3 regions of the Kaistia nematophila genome follow, and region 3 is predicted to be linked to each of the others. Evidence: predicted binding sites of a transcription regulator. Region 3 holds the regulator's gene; each other region holds the start of a gene.

Evidence for each region. The regulator PhoB, encoded in region 3, activates phosphate uptake and scavenging genes when phosphate is short. The targets are predictions, from matches to a motif close to TGTCATNNANCTGTCAT.
Region 1: a site for PhoB is predicted at 2,676-2,692, ahead of OSH07_RS24265 (esterase-like activity of phytase family protein). Genes of this name have one in related genera too.
Region 2: a site for PhoB is predicted at 2,841-2,857, ahead of OSH07_RS05120 (DUF1868 domain-containing protein). Genes of this name have one in related genera too.

The regions. Positions count from the first base shown of each region.
Region 1 covers NZ_JAPKNK010000019.1:12,436-17,227, reverse strand. The annotation lists gene rpsL (30S ribosomal protein S12) at 1-236, opposite strand, end outside; gene OSH07_RS24270 (cupin domain-containing protein) at 679-1,113, opposite strand; gene OSH07_RS24265 (esterase-like activity of phytase family protein) at 1,272-2,606, opposite strand; gene OSH07_RS24260 (alpha/beta hydrolase) at 2,732-4,003, opposite strand; gene rpoC (DNA-directed RNA polymerase subunit beta') at 4,315-4,792, opposite strand, start outside.
Region 2 covers NZ_JAPKNK010000002.1:177,529-182,320, reverse strand. The annotation lists gene rimO (30S ribosomal protein S12 methylthiotransferase RimO) at 1-32, opposite strand, end outside; gene OSH07_RS05130 (group III truncated hemoglobin) at 310-747, shown strand; gene OSH07_RS05125 (alkene reductase) at 930-1,991, shown strand; gene OSH07_RS05120 (DUF1868 domain-containing protein) at 2,076-2,789, opposite strand; gene OSH07_RS05115 (CDGSH iron-sulfur domain-containing protein) at 3,020-3,718, shown strand; gene OSH07_RS05110 (chloramphenicol phosphotransferase CPT family protein) at 3,941-4,483, shown strand; gene OSH07_RS05105 (hypothetical protein) at 4,764-4,792, opposite strand, start outside.
Region 3 covers NZ_JAPKNK010000001.1:824,676-829,467, reverse strand. The annotation lists gene OSH07_RS03755 (aspartate aminotransferase family protein) at 1-343, opposite strand, end outside; gene OSH07_RS03750 (GcrA family cell cycle regulator) at 754-1,287, shown strand; gene phoB (phosphate regulon transcriptional regulator PhoB) at 1,491-2,189, opposite strand; gene phoU (phosphate signaling complex protein PhoU) at 2,220-2,936, opposite strand; gene pstB (phosphate ABC transporter ATP-binding protein PstB) at 2,962-3,747, opposite strand; gene pstA (phosphate ABC transporter permease PstA) at 3,744-4,643, opposite strand; gene pstC (phosphate ABC transporter permease subunit PstC) at 4,655-4,792, opposite strand, start outside.

The DNA.
Region 1 (4,792 bases), on a different contig from region 3:
ACAGAGTGCTCCTGCAGGTTGTGGCCTTCGCCCGGGATGTAGCCAATGACCTCGAAGCCATTGGTCAGGCGAACCTTCGCGACCTTACGAAGTGCCGAGTTCGGCTTCTTCGGCGTGGTCGTATAGACGCGAGTGCAAACGCCGCGCTTCTGCGGGTTCTCCTGCAGCGCCGGAACCTTGTTCCGCTTCGCCGGCGCCTGGCGCGGCTTGCGGATGAGCTGGTTAATTGTCGGCATGCTTCGCCTTTCAGCTAGCCTACGGTTCTGTTTCTCTCTTCCGCTTTCCGCACCTTCGCCACAGCCGACTGACCATGAACAAAGAGCGCCCGGACCGCTTGCCGCGGAGGCGCTACGAAAAGCAGAGGATCACGGCGTTCACCGCGATCATGCGTGTCGTTCTAACTCTGTTTCGATTCCGACAGTGTCTAAGCTTGAACTCCGCGACGTGGCGCCGCCGGAAAACTGCACTTACCACCTGCCTGAAAGCTCGCGGAACCTACTTATTCGCAGGGTTCCAGTCAACCCCTCCGTGGGGTTCTTTTCGTGGGCTGGCGCCGCGTAAGGAATCCCCAAACAGCGCCCTGCCCCGGCAATTTTCCGCAAGATCGATGCGGCATCGGCGCAAGATTCGAAATCCGGACGGTTCCGCAGAGCGAGAACAAACCGGAATCAGACCGACTCAGTCCGGCGCTTGCGTCCGCTCCGAAAACGCGACTCCTTTCTGACCGGTTACGATCATGAGGATTTTAACGGTTTCGTCGCCGACGACTCGGCCGTTATGCCGGTGATCGACCATTTCCGCAAACGAATCTCCCGCCTTGAAGATTCGCTTCCCGCCGCCCTCGCTGTCGACCTCGATCGTCCCGGCCAGGATATAGGCGTAGGCCGGCACCGGATGGGTGTGCCAGCCGGTCTCGGCGCCTGGTGGAATCTCGACGATCAGCGTCTGCACTTCCGGGTCCGACACAGTCGGATAGCGGATCGGATCGCCGCTCGTCGTGGTGGTGGTCTGGAGGACCCGCTTCACCTTCACGGCCGGCTTATAGCTTTCTTCGGCGAAAGCGCCGCCTGCCATGACCACAAGGCCGATAGCGACAAGAGATAGACGATTCATAGGAGCCCCTCCCCGGGCGCGCTTCTTCCCAAGCGCAAGGGCCAGCCGTCATGGCCGACATCCGTTCTTCCCCAGCGTCACTGCTAGAGGGTCCCGCGCAAAAGGAAAAGGGCCGCCCGGGGGCAGCCCTTCACGATGGTGTCGGAGGCGTAAACGCGTCACTCGGCCTTGAGGAAGTCAGCGACCTCAAGAACGATGAACTCGTTGTTGTCGGCCTTGCCCTTGGCGCGGCCAACGGAGAACGGGAAGTTGTTGTCGTCGGCGACGATGATGTGAGTGTCGTCGATGCGGTCTACATTCTCGATCGTCTCGAACGGGAAGGTGAAGACGCCGTCCTTCGAGCCGGCACGGGCAACGGCATTCGGATCCTTGATAGCCATCAGGTCGATGAAACCGACCTTGCGAACGATGCCGTCGGCGTCGGTCTTGGAGAGGTCTATCAGATAGATGCGCTTGAACTTGGCCGGGGTCTTCGCCCAGCCCTCACGCGGGTCACCTGCCCCGCCGTCGCGCTCGATCACGAGGGCGCGGTTGGCGTCGATCATGTTGAAGTCGCCAATCGCGTTGCCAAAATCCTCGAGCGGATAGTAGCGGACCTTGTCGGCAAAGGCTTTCGACGCGATGTCGAAATCGAAGATCGGCAGGACCGACTTGCCGCCCTTCTCGAGATACTTGCCGACCTTGGCGTCCCACGGCGCGCCCTCGAGCATCGGATGCAGCGTCTTGCCGTCGGTCGAGAGCGCCATGCCCTCGAAGCCCTTCGAGCGGCGAACGTTGAATTCCGGCAGCGGCTTGTCGGGACCGGCCGGCATCACAACGCCATAGTTGTCCGGCGAGCGATAGGTAACGCCGTCGACGACGGTCTCCTTCAGGCTCAGCACGGTGCCGTCGGCCGAGACTTCGAACAGATAAGGGCCGAACTCGTCGCCGATCCAGAAATTGTCACCCACCTTCTGGATGCTCTCCGGATCGAAATCGGCGCCGGTCAGGTAGCGGCTATCGGTGTTCTCGTTGACGATGCGGAACGGCACCACGCGGTTCGGATCCTTGGCGAAGATCGTCTTGACGATCTCGACGCGGCCCGTCTCCCAGTCCGGCCTGACGATGTGGAACATGATCATCGCATCGGCGGAGTTCGCCTTGGCGCCGAAGCCGTTGTCGGTCAGGACGACGTAGGTGCCGTCGCCGAGCGCGCGGATGCCGGAGAAGCCCTGAACCGGCTGCCCGGCGAAGGGACGGGCAAGGCCGGTATCGGCATCGTAGATCGAATAGAGGCGGTCGAAGCGGCGGCCGAGATCGGCGCCCGTGCCCGTATAACGGCCGGAGGTGTTGAGCGCGGCGGGCGCATCCGCCGGCGGAACCGCAAAGCTCTGGGCCGGCAGGACGGCATGGTGGCTCAGGACTGCGTCGAACTGGCGGGGCTCGGCGGCGGAAGCGCCGGTCGCAAGCGCGACGAACGACAGGCCAGCGAGAAAGGCATGGCGAAGCGACATGGTCAGGTCTCCGTTCGAAGGGAACGGGGATGTCGTAGTGCGCCCATGTCTCAGCCAAGCGACACCGACATGTCGCCTCCATGACAGAAGCGACATGTCCAGCGGCGGGCCGTCCGCCGGCGGCGCTAGTAGGCGACGCCGCTCGCCGGCTTCAGCAGCGCGCCGGCCGAGTCAGCATTGTCCGACAGGGTGTTGCCGAACGCCTTGATCTGCGAGTTGTAGGTTTCGCGCGTCTCTGGATCGATGATGGCGACGGGCGCTGTCACGATCAGGCCCGCCGCGGTTCCGACGCTTGCGGCGGCGCCGGTGGTGACGGCCACGAGCCTGTCGCCGAACGCGGACTTCGAATCCGTCATCGTCTGGCCCTCGGCCAGGCGGGCGCCGATCAGTTGCACGACTTCGGGGCTGGCGGCGAACTTGGCGTGATTGAGCCGGTCGTCCGTACGCAGTTTGGTGAGGTCGATGACCGTGATCTTGTCCTGCTGCATCTCGGTCGCAAACGGTTCCTGCGCGACATTGATCTGGCCGAGGCGCTCGATATTGCCCCAGACGCGGCGGGAGACCTTGAGGGCGCGGTCGTCCTGCGAGACGAACAGCGTCACCTGCGGGCCGTTCGGGCCGATATCGGCCATCTGGCGGCGGAACACGTCGACATCGACGTCCGGCGCGGCCAGCATGACGTTCCTGATCTTTGGCGCCACGCGCTTGTCGCGGATCGCCATCTGACGCAGCGCTTCCAGCGTCACCCAATTGCCCATCGAGTGCGCGAGGATCGACACCTCGTCGACGTTCGGATCGTCGGCCAGCGCCTTCAGCAGCAGTTCGAGCGCATCGCGGGAATAGTTGTTGCTCTCGCGGTCGTAGCCATAGGCGAGCACGCTGCCGCGCGACGGCCAGGTGAAGAGGATCGGCACGACGTCGGAACCGGAGTCATGCACGATCTGGGCGAAGCGGTAGACGGCATCCTCGAAGCGGTTGTTGAAGCCATGGATGAAGACCAGGGCCTGCCGCTTCGGCGTCGCCTTTATGCGGCTATTGAACCAGGCTCTCGCCTGCTTCAGGTTCATGTCCTGCGCCTTCAGGGTGACGAAATCCTTCGTCGGGTCGCCGGGCAGCTTCTTCGGCCACTGCACGTCGCCCTTCTTGCGGACATTATCCGGCGGGATCGAGACGACCATATTGGCGAAGTCGATCGCCCGGCCACGCTCGCCGGTGAAGATCTCGCCCGGAACGTTCGACCGCTGGCGCGTCGTCGCCACCATCATGTCGACCGTGCTGCTGCCCGGAATCGGCGCCGTGACGGCAACCGGCAGCAGAACGTCCTTCGGCCGGCCGCCGCAACCGGCAAGCAGCCCGACGAGAACCAGGCTCGTCACGCCCGTCCGGATCCAAACCATCACGCTACGCAAGTGGAGCTACCCCCGAAAAGGACGAACAGCCTGGTCAACGAAGGCACCGCCGCTCCGCGCAAGCAGGACGTGGCCAAATTCCCTACTCGAACTCTCTATGCGAGCGCGCAGCCAATGCGCAACCCGCGATATTCCCCGCGCGTAAACGCCCGGCCGCCCGAGATCGGCATCACCCTAGCGGATCCCTGTGACAGATGCGCTGCCGCAGGGGCCTGCGGGACGAATCTCCGGGACCGCGACATCTGCGCCACGAAAAAAGGCCGCCCGAAGGCGGCCTTTCATTCGATGCGACGCGCCTGTTACTCGGCAGCGTTGGTCAGGTCTCCGAGCAGGCCCGCAGGGGCCTGGGCCGGGGCCGAACCCGCCGAGGAGCGGCGACGCTCCTCGAGGATGAGATCGTCGCGCTTGGTAGCGATCTCGCGGATGCGACCCATCGTGCCACCCGTACCGGCCGGGATCAGACGACCGACGATGATGTTCTCCTTGAGACCATCGAGCGGATCGACCTTGCCGTTGACGGCCGCCTCGGTGAGGACGCGGGTCGTCTCCTGGAACGAGGCAGCCGAGAAGAACGACCGCGTCTGCAGGCTGGCCTTGGTGATGCCGAGCAGGACCGGGTTGCCGGCGGCAGGCTTCTTGCCCTCGGCCTTGGCCTTGTCGTTCACCAGGTCGAACTCCAGCCGGTCGATCTGCTCGCCGGTGAAGAACTCCGTCTCGCCGGCATCGTAGATCTCGACCTTCTGCAGCATCTGGCGAACGATCACCTCGATGTGCTTG
Region 2 (4,792 bases), on a different contig from region 3:
ACAAAGGAAATGCGCGGCGCTTCGCTGTTCATGCGGGCATGTCTCGGTCGTGGTTGGTCGGTGGCTGGTCCGGTGCGACAGGCGTCAGGCGCGCCGCGCCAGGGGCGCGGACAGGGTCGACGGGACGGGCTACCTTTTCATTGTTCTATTTCTGGTCGCCTAGATGTCGGAGAGGCCCCGGTCTGTCAATTGAATCCTTGGCGGGGCCTGTGAAACCTTGGCGCGGCTTGCGGCTGCTTGTCACGCGGGGCTTGTGGGGCAGGGGGCTACCGCCTAGCTGAGAGGCATTCGGACGCAGCGGAGTGGATCATGACCGGCGAGACCAGCGGATTTGGGGTGGCCATTCCCGGCGTCGATGAAGCGTCGATCAAGACCCTCGTGCACACCTTCTACGACCGCGTCCGCCGCGACAGCTTGATCGGCCCGATCTTCGAGGCCCAGGTCGATGACTGGCCCGAGCATCTCGACAAGCTCTGCGCCTTCTGGTCGAACGTCGTGCTCAGAACCGGCCGCTACCAGGGCCGGCCGATGCAGAAGCATCTACGCCTGCCGATCGAGGCGGCGCATTTCGACCGCTGGCTGGCGCTCTTCCGCGCCACGGCGAGCGAAATCATGCCGCCTGATGGCGCCGCCATCTTCATCGATCGCGCCAACCGCATCGCCGACAGCTTCGAGCTCGGCATTGGCAGCGTGCGGGGCCAATTCCGCGCGCCGCGCCATGCCTTCAAGATGCCGCGTCCGGGCTAGAACCCTTCCGTGTTTCATGGGGGCACGGAGGGGTTCCGGTTCTTTGTCTGGCCGCGTCTTCTTCACGCGAGCCGGTATCCACTTTGCTCGAGACGCTCTCGATCGGCGATTGCAGCCGTCGCCATACGCCCTATAGTGGTCAGGAAAACTGACAACTTGTGACGCCAAGGAATTCGTCCCGCATGTCCCTGCTTTTTGAGCCGCTTCAGGCCGGCGCGCTTCACCTGCCCAATCGCATTGTCATGGCTCCCCTGACGCGCAGCCGGGCAGGGGCCGAGCGCGTCCCGAACAAGCTGATGGCCGAATATTACGCGCAGCGCGCCAATGCCGGCCTCATCATCAGCGAGGCGACCAGCGTCAGCGCGCAGGGCGTGGGCTATCTAGGCACGCCCGGCATCTGGTCCGACGCCCAGGTTGAAGGCTGGCGGCAGGTCACCGATGCCGTTCACGCCGCCGGAGGGCGGATGGTGTCTCAGCTCTGGCATGTGGGCCGCATTTCGGATCCCGAACTGCTCGGCGGCGATCTGCCGGTCGCGCCCTCGGCCATCCGAATCCCCGGCCATGTCAGCCTGCTGCGTCCGATCCGTCCCTATGTCGTGCCGCGCGCTCTGGAGACGAGCGAGATCCCCGGCATCATCGAGGATTTCCGTCGCGGCGCCGAGAACGCCAAGCGAGCCGGCTTCGACGGCGTCGACGTGCATGGCGCCAATGGTTACCTGCTCGACCAGTTCCTGCAGGACAGCAGCAACCATCGCACCGACCAGTATGGCGGTTCGATCGAGAACCGCACCCGGCTCATGCTGGAGATCGTGGACGCGGCGATATCGGTCTGGGGACCGGATCGCGTCGCCGCCCATATCCGGCCGCGCGGCGACGACCATGCCATGGGCGACAGCAACCCGCGCGCCCTGTTCACCTATCTGGCGGAACAGCTGAAGCGGCGGGGCATCGCCTTCCTGTTCGTGATCGAGCGCGAGGAGCCGGACAGCCTCCTTGCCGAGATCAAGCGGGCCTTTGGCGGCGTCGTCATCGCCAATGAGCGGATGAGCAAGGCCGACGCCGAGCGTCTGATCCGGGAAGGCTCGGCCGACGCCGTCGCCTTCGGCCGCAAGTACATCGCGTCGCCCGACCTCGCCAAGCGCTTCGCCATCGACGCGCCGCTGAACGAACCGGATGCCTCGACCTTCTACACGCCGGGCGCCAGGGGCTACACCGACTATCCGGCGCTCGAGGCGGCCGAGTAGGGCCGGCGGGGCGCGGGACACGAACGTCCATATGCGGCGGCGAGGGCAGGGCGACGATCCGGCCCTCGCCAATCGCAGCGGGCCCTATTCCAGGACCAGCCGTTCCTCGAAATGGTTCATGTCCTCGAAGCTGCAGAAGGCCGGCGGCCGCAGTTCGAGGATCGGCGCCTCGCGCGCGAGCAGGCCGAGGCAGTCGTCGAACAGCGCTTCCCACGCCGAAAGCCGATCCTCGGCCAGCCAGTCGATCATGTAGGCGAGAGTGACGTGGAAGACGTAGTCGTCATGGTCGGGGTGGCGGTAGCCGAACGCCTCGGCGAAGGCGTCACGCCACGCCCGCATCCGTCGTTCGTCCTCGTCGGTGGCGCCGGCGACGGTCAGTCCGGTCGGAACGACGTCGATCACACGGACCTGGAACGGTCCGGCGCCGTGAAAATCCTTCAGCTTGTCCCGATAGTGAGCCGTCATGACGTCGATGTCGGTGTCGAGCGGCATGTCGGACGGCCAGAACGGCAAGCTGCGGCGATATTCGATGATGCCTTGGAACAGCGTCATGTGGAGGCTGGATACAGGCGTGAACGCCAGGCGGCCGGCATCGGGCTCAGCCTGCATGCGGCGGCGGACTTCCACGACCGCCTGCTGCGACGGCGATCCCTCGACCAGATGGCAGACGACGGTATTGCCGGGTTCGGACAGGAAGGTGCCGCTCCGGTCGTAACGACGGCCCAGATGCCGGGGCGGCTCTGTCTGCGTCGCGGCCGAATAGCGGTTGAGCCGGCTGTCTGAGAGAATCGATGTCATGATGCAGGGGGCCGTGCGGTTTGCGGGAATGTGGCAGCTATCCCGGAGACGATGAAGCGCACATGACAGGGCAGGGACTTGGTCCCCGCCCGACCGAGCCGATCCGCAGCACGGCACTGCCCTGGATTGAATCTCTCCTTCGGAACGCCAGTTGAAACCGTGCGCCTGCCCTGGGACCGCGTCGCGATCCGCTGCGGGTCGATTTGGCCATTCTCCGGAAGGACCGCACCGTGAACAACAACGCTGCATCCGGCATGAAGATCACCGTCACGAAGGACGGGCCGTATCTGGTTCGTGGGCGGGTTCCGTTGAGCCGGCAGGCCATCGGCGCCAACGCGGCGGGCGATTCCGTCGAGTGGGTCGAGATCGAAACGATCGAGCCGGCGACGGTGGCCTACAAGCTCTGCCGCTGCGGCCGTTCGGCGACCAAGCCGTTCTGTGACGACACCCACACGCGCATCGGCTTCGTCGGCGACGAGACGGCCGCCAGACGGTCCTACGCAGTTATGGCGCAGGAGATCGACGGACCGGCGCTGGCGCTCACCGACGCCGAGTCGCTCTGTGCTTTCGCGCGCTTCTGCGATCGCGACGGCAAAGTCTGGAACACAGTGTCAGAGGCGAGGCTAGAACCCGAGCGCGCCGCCTTCGTCCGGCAGGTCGGCCAATGTCCTTCCGGCCGGCTGGTCGCCTGGGACTACGGGACGCGCCAACCGGTCGAGCCCGAACTGCCGCCCTCAATCGTGATCGTCGAGGACCCGCAGAAGGGCGTCGCCGGGCCGCTCTGGGTGCGAGGCGGCATTCCCGTCGAAGCTGCTGACGGCACGCCTTACGAGACCCGGAACCGGATGACGTTGTGCCGCTGCGGCCAATCGGCCAACAAGCCGTTCTGCGACGGGACACATGCCTCGATTGGCTTCAAGGATCGCTGACCTGCCGCCATCGCAGCGGCAGAGGAGGGCGCAGGAACCGGGCAGGGCGCTCGCCTCCCGCCTCGCCCTGGAATATCGGAGCCAGCGTTGATCCGCCCTGCCCGATCGAATAAAACGACGTCATATCAATGATATGGAGGAGAATGCAGCATCCGCCCATGAAGCGTCTTGCTGCCGTCACAGGGCTGCCATATCCCGCGTCTCAACCAGCAGGAGGCCGGGATGGCACAGATCATTTTTCTCCACGGCGCATCCAGCTCCGGCAAGTCGACCATCGCCAAGGCGCTGCAGGACCGGATCGAGATGCCGTTCTGGCATATCTCGATCGATCATCTGCGCGACGCCGGCTTACTGCCGACGCGACGCTTCAAGAGCGGCGAGTTTCGCTGGGCCGACGCCCGGTCGGCCTTCTTCGACGGCTTCCACGGCTCCCTGAAGGCCTATGCGGACGCCGGCAACAACCTGATCCTCGAGCACATCCTCGACAAGGAAAACTGGCTGGAGATGTTGGCGAGGCTGCTTGCGCAGCACGACGTGTTCTTCGCTGGCGTCCATTGTCCGCTGGAGCTTCTGGTCGAGAGAGAGGCGGCGCGCGGCGACCGGCCGATTGGCAGCGCCCGTCAGGATTACGAGACCATCCATGTCGGCAAGGCATACGACATCGAGCTGAACTCGACGGACAGCGTCGACGCCAATGTCGAGGCCTTGCTCACCGCCTGGCGTAGCGACCGCCGCGTATCGAGCTTCACCCGACAGCGGGGCTGACGCGGGCCTGCGGCAACACGGTCACGACGACGACGCGCTCAACGCTCCAGCCGCTCCGGTGTCACAGAGAGCGTACCGCCGTTCTGCGAAGGGCTCTATGGCGGTTGAGGGGACTTCGCTGTCGTGCAACGTCCCAGCTCCACTCCAACATCCTCAATTCGCATAAGATATATTATGGAACTATATCGGATACCCGGGCTGGCTGGGGATTGAACTGTGGCCGGACGGGTCTAGCCGATCTGCCGCCCGCAAACCTTGTGCGTGATGCGTCGCCTGCCGGCTACGGTGTCGGCGACGTCGATGGCGTTT
Region 3 (4,792 bases):
TGATCGCGGCCTCGTTCGCCTCCGCGCCCGAATTGGCGAAGAAGACACGGTCGGCGAAGGAGTTCGCGACCAGCGTGTCGGCCAGTCGCTCCTGACCCGGAATGCGGAACAGGTTCGAGGTGTGCCAGAGCTTGCCGGCCTGCTCGGTCAGCGCCTGCACGAGAACCGGATTGGCATGGCCGAGCGTGTTCACCGCGATGCCGGCGGAGAAATCGAGATAAGCGTCGCCCTCTCGCGTAAAGACCCAGGCCCCCTCGCCTCGCTCGAATTCGAGCGGCGCACGCGAAAAGGTGTCGAAGAGGCTGGTCGAGGTCTTTTTAACGCTGGTATCGGGGGCGCTCATATCCCCTCCTTCGGATGAAACCACGGAAACGGATGCCTAAAAATCAAAGGTGCTGCCCGAGGCCGACGCGCCGAGCAGCACCTTTTTGCGTTGCCCTTATATCACGGTCGTGACGATTTGTGTCAATCAAATCACCGCCCGCAGCCACGTCACGACGGCTAAGCGTTTGACCGGACTCACGGATCGGGAATGCGCTGCAAGTTGGGGAAAACGGCCGGATCCTCTTTGACGAATCCCCCGGACTCTTGTCACCGAGTCACGCCATATAGTATTTTACTTTTCGTTAAGACACGAAATATCGAGCAGGTACCTCCCCCTGACCCTTGTATGGCGTCCGCAGTCGTCCGGCATCCCGGCTGAACGACCGTGACAGGATTCCGGGTATCGCTCCGACCGACAAGGACACGCTAATGACTTGGACGGACGAACGGGTTGAGTTGCTGAAGAAGCTCTGGACCGACGGCCTGAGCGCAAGCCAGATCGCTTCGGAACTCGGCGGCGTAACGCGTAACGCAGTCATCGGCAAGGTACATCGGCTGAGCCTCTCGGGTCGTGCCAAGCCGGCCGCAGCGCCGGTCGCCCGCCCGCGCAAGCCCGCGTCGACGACCAGTAGCCGCTCTGCAACGACAGGGCGTCCCAATCCCGTCAGGCCGATGGTGGCCGGCAACACGGCCCTGAAGCCTCTCGGCCAGATGGCGCCCGAGCCGCGGCGCGTGCCACGGCCTGTCAGCTCGGACGACGTCGTCGTTCCGATCAGCCTGCACGCCACGATCCTCACGCTCACCGAGCAGACCTGCAAGTGGCCGATCGGCGACCCGAGCACCGAGGATTTCCACTTCTGCGGCCAGCGCTCGAATTCGGGCATTCCCTATTGCGAATATCATTCGCGGGTAGCCTACCAGCCGGTGCATGACCGCCGCCAGAAGAAGGCCGTCGGCGCCTGATCGCGCCAGCCTGACGACGACGGCGTCCGCGCCTTCGTCCCGAAATGCCATTCCGGCCGTGCCGCCCTCCCCCCGAGGCGCACGGCCGTTTCTTTTTGTAGCACTCCCATCCGGGCAGCAAAAAGCCGCGCCGGGAGATACCCGAACGCGGCTTTGCTTGTCTTCAGGCCGCCTCCCGGGGGAAAGGCGGCGATGAAAGGGATTCAGGCGGCGGCGAACTGGTCGTCGAAGGAATAGCCGGAGCCCCGCACGGTGCGGATCGGATCCTTGACGCGGCCGCGGTTCACCGCCTTGCGCAGGCGGCCGATATGGACGTCGACGGTGCGCTCGTCGACATAGACGTCACGGCCCCAAACGCCGTCGAGCAGCTGCTCGCGGGAAAATACGCGGCCGGGGCTCTTCATCAGATATTCGAGCAGGCGGAACTCGGTCGGGCCGAGATGCAGCTCGCGACCCGAACGGCGGACGCGATGCGTCTCGCGGTCGAGCTCGATGTCGCCGGCGCGCAGCAGCGAGGCGATCACCTCCGGGCGCGAACGGCGAAGGATGGCGCGGACGCGCGCCATAAGCTCCGGCACGGAGAACGGCTTGACGACATAGTCGTCGGCGCCGGTGGCGAGGCCGCGGATGCGCTCCTGCTCCTCGCCGCGGGCGGTGAGCATGATCACCGGCAACGTGCGGGTGGCATCGCGGGCACGGAGGCGGCGGCAGAGTTCGATGCCCGAGATCCCGGGCAGCATCCAGTCGAGCAGCAGCAGGTCGGGCACGGTCTCGAGCAGGCGCATCTCGGCATCGTCGCCACGCGGCACCACTTCGACGGCATAACCCTCGGCTTCGAGGTTGTAGCGGAGGAGGAGGCTCAGCGCCTCCTCATCCTCGACGATCATAACGCGCGGCGTCATTCACGAAGATCCTAGCATTCAGGCGTTTGGTCAGTTCTGCTCATAGGCAACGGCGGTCGTGCTGGAATCGTCCTGCTTCGGACGATCCTCGGCCAGAACCTGGCCGGTGACGACATAGTGCACCGTTTCGGCGATGTTGGTGGCGTGGTCGCCGATGCGCTCGATGTTCTTGGCGCAGAACAGGAGATGCGTGCAGAAGGTGATGTTGCGCGGATCTTCCATCATGTAGGTCAGCAGTTCGCGGAAGAGCGACGTGTACATCGCGTCGATCTCTTCGTCGCGCTTCCAGACCTGGTAGGCCTGCTCGACGTCACGCGTGGCGTAGGAGTCGAGCACGTCCTTGAGCTGGGCGAGCGACAGCTGCGCCATGTGCTCGACACCGGTGTTGAAGCGCTTCGACTGGAACTGGCCGTCGAGCGCGATGACGCGCTTGGCGATGTTCTTGGCGAGGTCGCCGATGCGCTCGAGGTCGCTGGCGATGCGCTGGGCGGCGATGACTTCGCGCAGGTCCATCGCCATCGGCTGACGACGCGCAATAATCATGATCGCGCGCTCTTCACATTCGCGCTGCAGCACGTCGAGCTTCTTGTCGTCGGCGATGACGGCGCGCGCCGTATCAGTGTCGAGCCGCATCAGCGAGCCGACGGCGACGTCGACGAGACGCTCCGCCATGCCGCCCATCTCGGCGATCCGGCGGGCAACGTCGTTCAGCTCTTCGTCGTACTTGGAAACGATGTGTTCGGACATGTCGTGCTCCTACCCGTGGCCCGGCTTAGCCGAAGCGACCGGTGATATAGTCCTGGGTGCGCTTGTCGGACGGCGAGGTGAAGATCTTCGTGGTCTCGTCGAATTCGATCAGCTCGCCGAGATACATGAAGGCCGTGTAGTCGGAGACGCGCGCCGCCTGCTGCATGTTGTGGGTGACGATGGCGATCGTGTAGTCGGTCGTCAGCTCGTCGATCAGTTCCTCGATCTTGGCGGTCGAGATCGGATCGAGCGCCGAGCACGGCTCGTCGAACAGCACGACTTCCGGCCGTACCGCGATGGTGCGGGCGATGCAGAGGCGCTGCTGCTGGCCGCCGGAGAGGCTGAGGCCGCTGGAGTGCAGCTTGTCCTTGACCTCGTTCCAGAGGGCGCCGCGCGTCAGCGCCGCCTCGACGCGTCCGTCCATCTCGGAGCGCGAGATGTTCTCGTAGAGGCGGATGCCGAAGGCGATGTTGTCGTAGATCGACATCGGGAACGGCGTCGGCTTCTGGAACACCATGCCGACGCGGGCGCGCAGCATGTTGCGGTCCTGGTCGGGATCGAGGACGTTCTTGCCGTCGAAGATCACCTCGCCCTCGGCGCGCTGGCGCGGATAGAGGTCGTACATGCGGTTCAGCACGCGCAGCAGGGTCGACTTGCCGCAACCCGACGGGCCGATGAAGGCGGTGACCTTCTTCTCGAAGAGCGGCAGGTTGATGGTCTTCAGCGCCAGGCTGTCGCCGTAGAAGAACTTCAGATTGCGGATCGAAATCTTCTCGGCCATGCCGGCCGTGTTCAACGCGGTCTGGGTCATTTGGAAGCCTTGGGGCTGAGGAAGGCGCGGGCGACGATGTTGAGCGCCAGCACGGTAAAGGTGATGAGCAGGGCGCCGGACCAGGCCAGCTTCTGCCAGTCCGGATAGGGCGACAGGGCAAACTGGAAGATGGTGACCGGCAGCGACGACATCGGCGCGTTCAGGTCGGTGCTCCAGAACTGGTTGTTCAGCGCCGTGAAGAGCAGCGGGGCGGTTTCGCCGCTGACGCGGGCGATCGCCAGCAGCACGCCGGTGACGATGCCGGAGAGCGCCGCCTTGTAGGCGACGTGACGGATCATGATCGAGCGCGGCAGGCCGAGCGCGGCGGCGGCTTCACGCAGCTGGTTCGGCACCAGGTTCAGCATGTCCTCGGTGGTGCGGACGACGACCGGGATCACCAGGATCGCAAGCGCCACCATGCCGGCGAAGGCCGAGAAATGGCCCATCTGGACGACGATCACCTCGTAGACGAACAGGCCGATGACGATCGAAGGGGCCGCCAGCAGGATGTCGTTGATGAAGCGGACCACCGTCGTCAGCTTGTTGTGACGGCCGTATTCCGACATGTAGGTGCCGGCCAGGATGCCGATCGGCGTGCCGATGACGACGCCGCCGACGGTCATGACCAGACTGCCCCAGATGGCGTTGAGCAGGCCACCGGCAGAGCCGGGCGGCGGGGTCATCTCGGTGAAGACCGCCAGCGAGAGGCCGCTGAAGCCCTGGTAGAGCAGCGCCAGCAGGATCAGCACGAGGCAGATCAGGCCGAAGCCCGTCGCGGCGAAGGAGAGCGCCAGCAGGATCGCGTTGCCACGACGGCGGCGGCGATAGAGCGCCTGCGCGGCGGGCGTTGTCGCGGCGGAATAGCCGGCCGCGGCGGTGCTGAGAGAGCTTGCCATGGTCGCGCGCCTCAGTTGCCGGCCTTGACGTTCATGCGCATCAGGAGAAGACGCGCCGCCGCCAGGACGATGAAGGTGATGACGAAGAGGATGAGGCCGAGGGCGATCAGCGACGAGGTGTAGAGGTCGCCGACGGCCTCGGTGAATTC